Regions from separate parts of the Pseudomonas sp. Eqa60 genome, predicted to be linked through region 1. Evidence: riboswitches for the same ligand, from Rfam matches in the RefSeq annotation. Region 1 holds a riboswitch; the other holds the start of a gene.
The links. A riboswitch is a leader RNA that binds a small molecule or an ion and turns the genes downstream of it on or off. The one in region 1 is predicted to bind cobalamin.
Positions count from the first base shown of each region.

Region 1 (3,548 bases):
GGGTTGCGCAGGCCGGTGGCGAACAGGCGGTGCTGGCCGCTTTCACGGTCCACCTCCCAGATCGCCGCTCGGCCTTGCTCCTTGTCCAGGCCGTTTTCGCCGACGTTGCTGTTGGAGCCCACGGTGACGTAGAGCTTGCTGCCGTCCTTGCTGGCGCTAACGTTCTTGGTCCAGTGATGGTTGAGGGTGCCGCCGGGCAGGTCGACCACCTTGGTGGCGGCTGCGCTGATCTGGGTGTCGCCGCTCTGATAGGGAAAGCGCAGTAGCTTGTCGGTATCGGCCACATACAGGTCATTGCCCACCAGGGTCATGCCAAAGGGCGAATTGAGGTTCTCCAGAAACACTGTGCGGGTCTCCGCCACACCATCGTGATCCTGGTCCCTTAGCAGGGTGATGCGGTTGGCGCTGGGCACGGCCGCCCCGGCACGGCCCATGATCTTGCCGGCGATCCAGCCGCGAATGCCCTGGCTGTCATCCGGTTTGGGCGGGGCGTTGGTTTCCGCCACCAGCACATCGCCATTGGGCAGGACGTAGAGCCAGCGTGGATGGTCGAGGTTCTCGGCGAAAGCCTTGACTTGGGTGCCGGCCGCGGCCTGGGGTTTTGCACCTTGCGGCCAGCCGATGGCGGGGGCGATGTTGACCGTGGGGATCAGCGTCGGGTTAGGTTCTGGCAGCTTGGGGTTGGGGCCGGTGCCGTCGGATACCTGCAGGCTGGAAGTTTCGCCGCAGGCGGCGAGGCCGGCGGCGATGGCGATCAGTAGGCTGTGCTGAAGCTTGAGCATGCGAATTTCCCTATGAGTGCACGGACGTCGTAGTCATAGAGAAGCATAGCCAGTCGATGGTTCCGCCCGATCAGCGGGCCTCCTTGAAGAGCACGGCGACGCCCGGGTGGTAGTGGCCGGCCTCGTTGTGCAGCTTGCGATAGGCATAGGGGAAGTACCAGGCCACGGCGCAGCAGTGCTCCTTCTGCAGTTCGTCGAGCATGTCCTGGAGCTCTTCCGGCGTAGCGCTGTGCTGGGATTTTTGTGGGGCAACGAACAGGCAACCCAGTCTCAGGTCGCTGGCGTAGCTGATCTTTCTTGCATCCTGGGCAACGTCCAGCAGTGCCTGGGTCAGGTTCAGGCTGTTGACCCTTGGCCAGCGCTGGGTGGCGTGTATGTAGGCGCGCTCTTCCTTGGTGGCCAGGTACAGGTCGGTGCGGGCGTTGCGCGCACCTTCTTCCTGCTGTTTCCTGCTGGGGCTGTGTTCCAGGCTGACCATCTCGGCCATCCAGGCCGCCGCGCTGAGCAGCCCGAGATTGGCCTGCTCGTCGAACCAGTAGGGCGTTTCGTTATCGCCGCGAACCGCGTTGTAGCGATCGATGCAATCGAACCAGCGTTCCAGCATCGGGCGCAGGAATTCCAGCTTCGGATTGCTGATGATCATGCCTTGCATCGAACTTACCCCTTATTGTTGTGTGGTTGGCGCCGGGGGCGCTGAAAAGTGGCTATTTGATATCATTGCTCTGAGTGTGGCACAAGATTGGCGTCAGTTTATTGATGCAGTGCAGTTTTGTGCCGGGGGCGACGGCCGGCTTTAATTGACGCTCCACCCCCAACCCTCTAACCTTCGCGACTTGTTTCAGGTGCTCTGTGGCCGGTGGCCGACAGAGTGAAACAGGGAAGCCGGTCAGGGTCTGTTCCAATGATGGAGCCGACGACGATTCCGGCGCTGCCCCCGCAACGGTAGATGAGTCAAGACTGCGCCTGACGCCACTGTGTCAATGACACGGGAAGGCGCGCAGTCCGGCAGCCATGCCGCTCATGAGCCCGGAGACCGGCCTGATCCATCCAACGGCATCACGGTGGGCGATGCCAGGCTAGCGCCGTCTGTTCCTTTTCCCTGCCCCCCGTTCCCCAGCCCCAACGGAGAGCTGCCCCATGAGTGAATCCCCCGATCGTGACGAGCGCCATCTGGCGCGCATGTTGCGCAAAAAAGCCGTGATCGATGAACGCATTGCCAACTCGCCCAACGAATGCGGCCTGCTGCTGGTATTGACCGGCAACGGCAAGGGCAAGAGCAGCTCGGCCTTCGGCATGCTGGCGCGGTCCATGGGCCACGGTATGCAGTGTGGCGTGGTGCAGTTCATCAAGGGGCGTAACAGCACCGGCGAAGAACTGTTCTTCCGGCGTTTCCCCGAGCAGGTGCGCTTTCACGTGATGGGCGAAGGCTTTACCTGGGAAACCCAGGATCGCCAGCGCGATATTGCTGCGGCTGAAGCCGCCTGGGCGGTTTCCAGGGAGTTGCTGAGCAACCCGGATATTGGCCTGGTGGTGCTCGACGAACTGAACATTGCCCTCAAGCACGGCTACCTGGATCTGGATCAGGTGCTCAGTGACCTGCAGGCACGTCCGCCCATGCAGCATGTGGTAGTGACCGGTCGCGGCGCCAAGCCGGAGATGATCGAGCTGGCCGATACCGTGACCGAGATGGGCATGGTCAAGCACGCCTTCCAGGCCGGGATCAAGGCGCAGAAAGGTGTCGAGCTGTGAGCGTGAATTCATGACTGATGTTCGTCATTGCCCGGCAGTGTTGATCGCCGCACCGGCTTCCGGCCAGGGCAAGACCACGGTGACCGCGGCCCTGGCCCGCTTGCACCGAAACCGGGGGCGCAAGGTCCGGGTTTTCAAGTGCGGCCCGGATTTCCTCGACCCGATGATTCTTGAGCGCGCCAGTGGTGCCGCCGTGTACCAGTTGGACATGTGGATGGTGGGCGAGCAGGAAAGCCGCCGTCTGCTCTGGGAGGCGGCGGGAGAGGCCGACCTGATTCTGATCGAAGGGGTCATGGGCCTGTTCGATGGCACCCCTTCCAGCGCCGATCTGGCGCGGCATTTCGGCGTGCCGGTGCTGGGGGTGATCGATGGCACCGCCATGGCCCAGACCTTCGGCGCCCTGGCTCTGGGCCTGGCGCGCTACCAGCCGGACCTGCCGTTTGCCGGGGTGCTGGCCAACCGGGTTGGTACCCTGCGCCATGCGCAGTTGCTGGAAGGCAGCCTGACGGAAGGCTTGCGCTGGTATGGCGCCTTGTCCCGGGAAACCGATATCGAGCTGCCCAGCCGCCATCTGGGGCTGGTGCAGGCCAGCGAGCTGAATGATCTGGACCTGCGCCTGGATGCCGCCGCCGAGGCCCTGGCCAGCAGTTGCCAGGTGGAACTGCCGCCAGCGGTGAGTTTTGCTTCACCCACGCCGGTGGATTGCGCGCCGCTGCTGAAGGGCGTGCGGATTGCCGTGGCGCGGGACGAGGCGTTTGCCTTCACCTATGGCGCCAGCCTCGATCTGTTGCGAGCCATGGGGGCGCACTTGAGCTTCTTCTCGCCGATCCACGATACCCAACTGCCCGACGCGGACAGCCTGTACCTGCCCGGCGGCTATCCCGAGTTGCACCATCAGGCCCTGGCCCGCAACAGCCGCATGCTGCAGGCCATTCGTGCCCATCACGCGGCCGGCAAGCCGCTGCTCGCCGAGTGCGGCGGCATGCTCTACCTGCTGGACTCCCTGACCGATGTCGA
Region 1 is NZ_AP024342.1:5,160,914-5,164,461, reverse strand. Features, by position in the region: gene KI242_RS23150 (sorbosone dehydrogenase family protein) at 1-782, opposite strand, end outside; gene KI242_RS23145 (hypothetical protein) at 853-1,434, opposite strand; cobalamin riboswitch at 1,606-1,839, shown strand; gene cobO (cob(I)yrinic acid a,c-diamide adenosyltransferase) at 1,920-2,531, shown strand; gene KI242_RS23135 (cobyrinate a,c-diamide synthase) at 2,542-3,548, shown strand, end outside.

Region 2 (3,548 bases), 920 kb from region 1:
TGCGCCGAAAACCCTTGGCCGCCACCTGATCGACGATGTCCGCCAGGGTTCCCAGGGCCCAGTCCTGATCCGGCCAGGTGGCGCGGTGCACCACTGCAATCGGGCAGTCTGCGCCGTAGTGGGGCAGCAACTCGGCAACGATCTTCGATAGGTGATTGACCCCCAGGTGGATGGCCATGGTGGCGCCGTGGGCCGCCAGGCTGGCGAAATCCTCGCCGACAGGCATCGCGGTCTTGTCCGCGTAGCGGGTAAGAATCACGCTTTGGGAGACGTCCGGCAGGGTCAGTTCGGCCCCCAGCAGGGCAGCGCAGGCGGCGGTGGCGGTGACCCCGGGGATGATCTCGAAGGGGATGCCCAGCTCCCGCAGGCAGCGGATCTGCTCGCCGATGGCGCCATACAGGCTCGGGTCGCCGGAATGCACCCGGGCCACGTCCTGGCCCCGGGCATGGGCCTGCTTGATGGCCTCGATGATCTGCTCCAGGTGCAGTTCGGCGCTATTGATCACCCGCTCCGCGCGGTGCCCGTCGAGCACTGCCTGGGGGACCAGGGAGCCGGCGTAGATGATCACCGGGCAACGATGGATCAGGCGCTGGCCCTTGACGGTGATCAGTTCCGGGTCGCCGGGGCCGGCGCCGATGAAATAGACAGTCATGGCTGTGTCCTGTGAAAAAAGGTCGGGAGCCGTGCTTCAGATGAAGATTGCTCATGATCGAAGGCGGGGATTATCGGGGATTCTACCGGGCGGCGACCAATGCCAGGGTGGCTTGGGCGTATTTTTGCCGGGGAACAAGCAGTGTGGCCGGGCCGGGTGACAGCTGTTCGGCCAGGGCCAGGGCGGCACTTTCGGCCACGCCGTAGCAGCCGGTACGTTCGAAGGCGATTTGCGAGCGGTGGCTCAGGCGCAGGGCAAAGGGGGCGAGCTGGCCGCTGCTGAAACAGGTCAGCGGCAGTTCCAGTTGCTCCGCCAGTTGCAGCAGGCCGGGTTCGTTGCGCTTGAGGTCGATGCTGGCCAGGGCCAGGACCTGCCGGGCCTGCCACTGGTGCGCCGCCAGGACCTGGTCGAGCAAGGCGCGCAGCGTGGTCACCGGGCAGCCTTTCTGGCAGCCCAGGCCGACCACCAGGGTCGGCGCTGCGCTTACTTCGATCATGCCGAGTACTGATCCGTGTTCCTGCGCCGGAACAACCAGGCGCTGATTAGCCCGAGGGCCAGCCAGAAGGCGGCGTTGGTCAACTGTGAGGCGATTTTGAATTGTGCCTCCAGTTCTTCCGGGGCCAGCATCGAATGCACTTCCGGTTGTGGCGCGCCGATCACGTGAGGCACGGCGATGATGGCCGCGCCCAGCAGTTTCAGCAGCCAGTTGCCGGCGAACACGATCAGGGCAAGGCCCACGGCGGTGGAGGCGGCGGTGCCGACCCACCAGATCTGCCGCTGTGCCAGGTCGGCTGCGGCGGTGCCTGGCAGTTCCGGCGGCAGGCCCAGGGTCGGCGCCAGGCAGAAGGTGGCGTAGCCGGCCAGGCCCCAGAGCAGCCCCTGGGACGTGCGGTTCGGCGCGCGCAGGGTGTAGAGGCCGGCCAGCATCAGGGCGAAGCCCACGGCCACCACCAGATTGCCTCCGGTGGTGGACAGCACACGCTGCCAGCCGTCTTCCGGCTCCCAGGCTTCGGCATCGTGGCTGTGGGCGGCCATGGCGCCTTCGGCGTGCTCATGGACTTCGGCCGCTGGGGCCTTTTCATAGGTTTCCGCCTGCAGGATCAACGGGGCGACCCAGAAGCTTTGCAGCAGGGTCAGCAGCAGGGCGGCCAAGAGGCCGGTGAAACCTGCGGTTTGCGCGATACGCTTGATCATGTCGGCAGGTCTCAATGGCAAGGGAAGGCGGCGCTGTGGCGGGTGTCGTGGGCCGCGTTGTGCACCGCCTCGATGTGGGAGAAGCCGGCGAAGTACACCAGGCACGCGCCGAGGATCGAGGCGCCGATGGCGGCCACCAGGCGCTGGCTCAGGGTGGAGGTCGTGCTGGCGGAGTGGCTGGTGCTGCTGATGATCGACATGGCGCTTCCCTCTGGAGTGTCAGCGGGGTAGAGGCGCAGGAAAACCCCGCGTGATGGCCACGCAGGGTTTGCAACAGCGCCCGCCCACCGCGGGTTGTTATGTAAGTGTTGCGGGCCGGTCTCCGGGCTTGCGAGGGGCAGGGCTGTGTCATGCCGTGCCGGCAAGTGTCGCCTTCCCATGCCTTGGCACAGTGGATCTGACACTTCGCTCGCTTACCGTTGCGGGGGCAGCACCGGACTGGCCACGGCTTTTGTAGTAAAGCACGTGATTCACCGGTTTCCCGTTTCACCCTGTAAGGGGCACCCGTAACAAGGTGTGTAGGAGATCATGGGCGGGGCAGGGGCGTCAATTGCCGTGACCGCTGCGCAGGTGTGCGCCGCGCTCGTGCAAGGTTCAATGGCCCTTTCGCCGGCAAGCCGGCTGCTACGGGCGCATTGTCGATTGACCGTCCCCCTGGCTCTGCGTAGCCTTGCGCTTTCGAGGTTCTTCGGCCACGGGTCGAAGCTAAGAAGGGAACGCGGTCGATGCCGCGGCTGCCCCCGCAACTGTGAAGGGTTCGATTGCTGCAAGGCCACTGCATGGGCGTCGACGACGCCGGTGGGAAGGCGCAGCAATCGCCGGTCCGACGACTGGCAAGCCCTCAGCCAGGAGACCTGCCTCGATCCAAGATTCTCACTACAACCGGGCGGGGTGATCCGGTGGCGAAATCTCCGCGCGCCCGGCGTTGCGGTTCTCGTCCCGTTTGCCCGCCTCCTTTTGCCAAAGGGCATCCGATGAAAACACTGGCCAAACTTCCCGTCACCATCGTCACCGGCTTCCTCGGCTCGGGCAAAACCACCCTGTTGCGGCACATGCTGGACAATGCCCAGGGCCGGCGCATTGCGGTGATCGTCAACGAATTCGGCGAACTGGGCATCGACGGCGAAATCCTCAAGCAATGCGCCATCGGCTGCACCGAGGAAGAGGCCAGCGGCCGAGTCTACGAGCTGGCCAACGGTTGCCTGTGCTGCACCGTGCAGGAGGAGTTCTTCCCGGTGATGCGCGAACTGGTGGCGCGCCGCGGCGACCTGGACCACATCCTCATCGAGACCTCCGGCCTGGCGCTGCCCAAGCCTCTGGTCCAGGCCTTCCAGTGGCCGGAAATCCGCAGTGCCTGCACCGTCGATGCGGTGATCACCGTGGTCGACAGCCCGGCCGTGGCCGCCGGCACCTTCGCCGCCTTCCCCGATCAAGTGGACGCCCAGCGCAAGCTCGACCCCAACCTGGACCACGAATCGCCGCTGCATGAGCTGTTCGCCGACCAGCTGTCCAGCGCCGACCTGGTGATCCTCAACAAGACCGACCTGATCAGCCCCGAAGACCTGGCCAAGGTGCGCCTGGAAGTGGCCGAGGAGCTGCCGCCGGCGGTCAAGGTCATCGAAGCCAGCAGCGGTCGCCTGCCCCTGGATGTGCTGCTGGGCCTGGGTGCCGGTTCCGAGGAACACATCGACGGCCGCCACAG
Region 2 is NZ_AP024342.1:4,240,959-4,244,506, reverse strand. Features, by position in the region: gene cobM (precorrin-4 C(11)-methyltransferase) at 1-652, opposite strand, end outside; gene KI242_RS19120 (cobalamin biosynthesis protein) at 735-1,148, opposite strand; gene KI242_RS19115 (CbtA family protein) at 1,145-1,846, opposite strand; gene KI242_RS19110 (CbtB-domain containing protein) at 1,858-2,046, opposite strand; cobalamin riboswitch at 2,142-2,369, opposite strand; cobalamin riboswitch at 2,511-2,723, shown strand; gene cobW (cobalamin biosynthesis protein CobW) at 2,821-3,548, shown strand, end outside.
Region 2: linked by a shared signal. The riboswitch ahead of KI242_RS19110 (CbtB-domain containing protein) and the one ahead of cobO (cob(I)yrinic acid a,c-diamide adenosyltransferase) in region 1 are both predicted to bind cobalamin.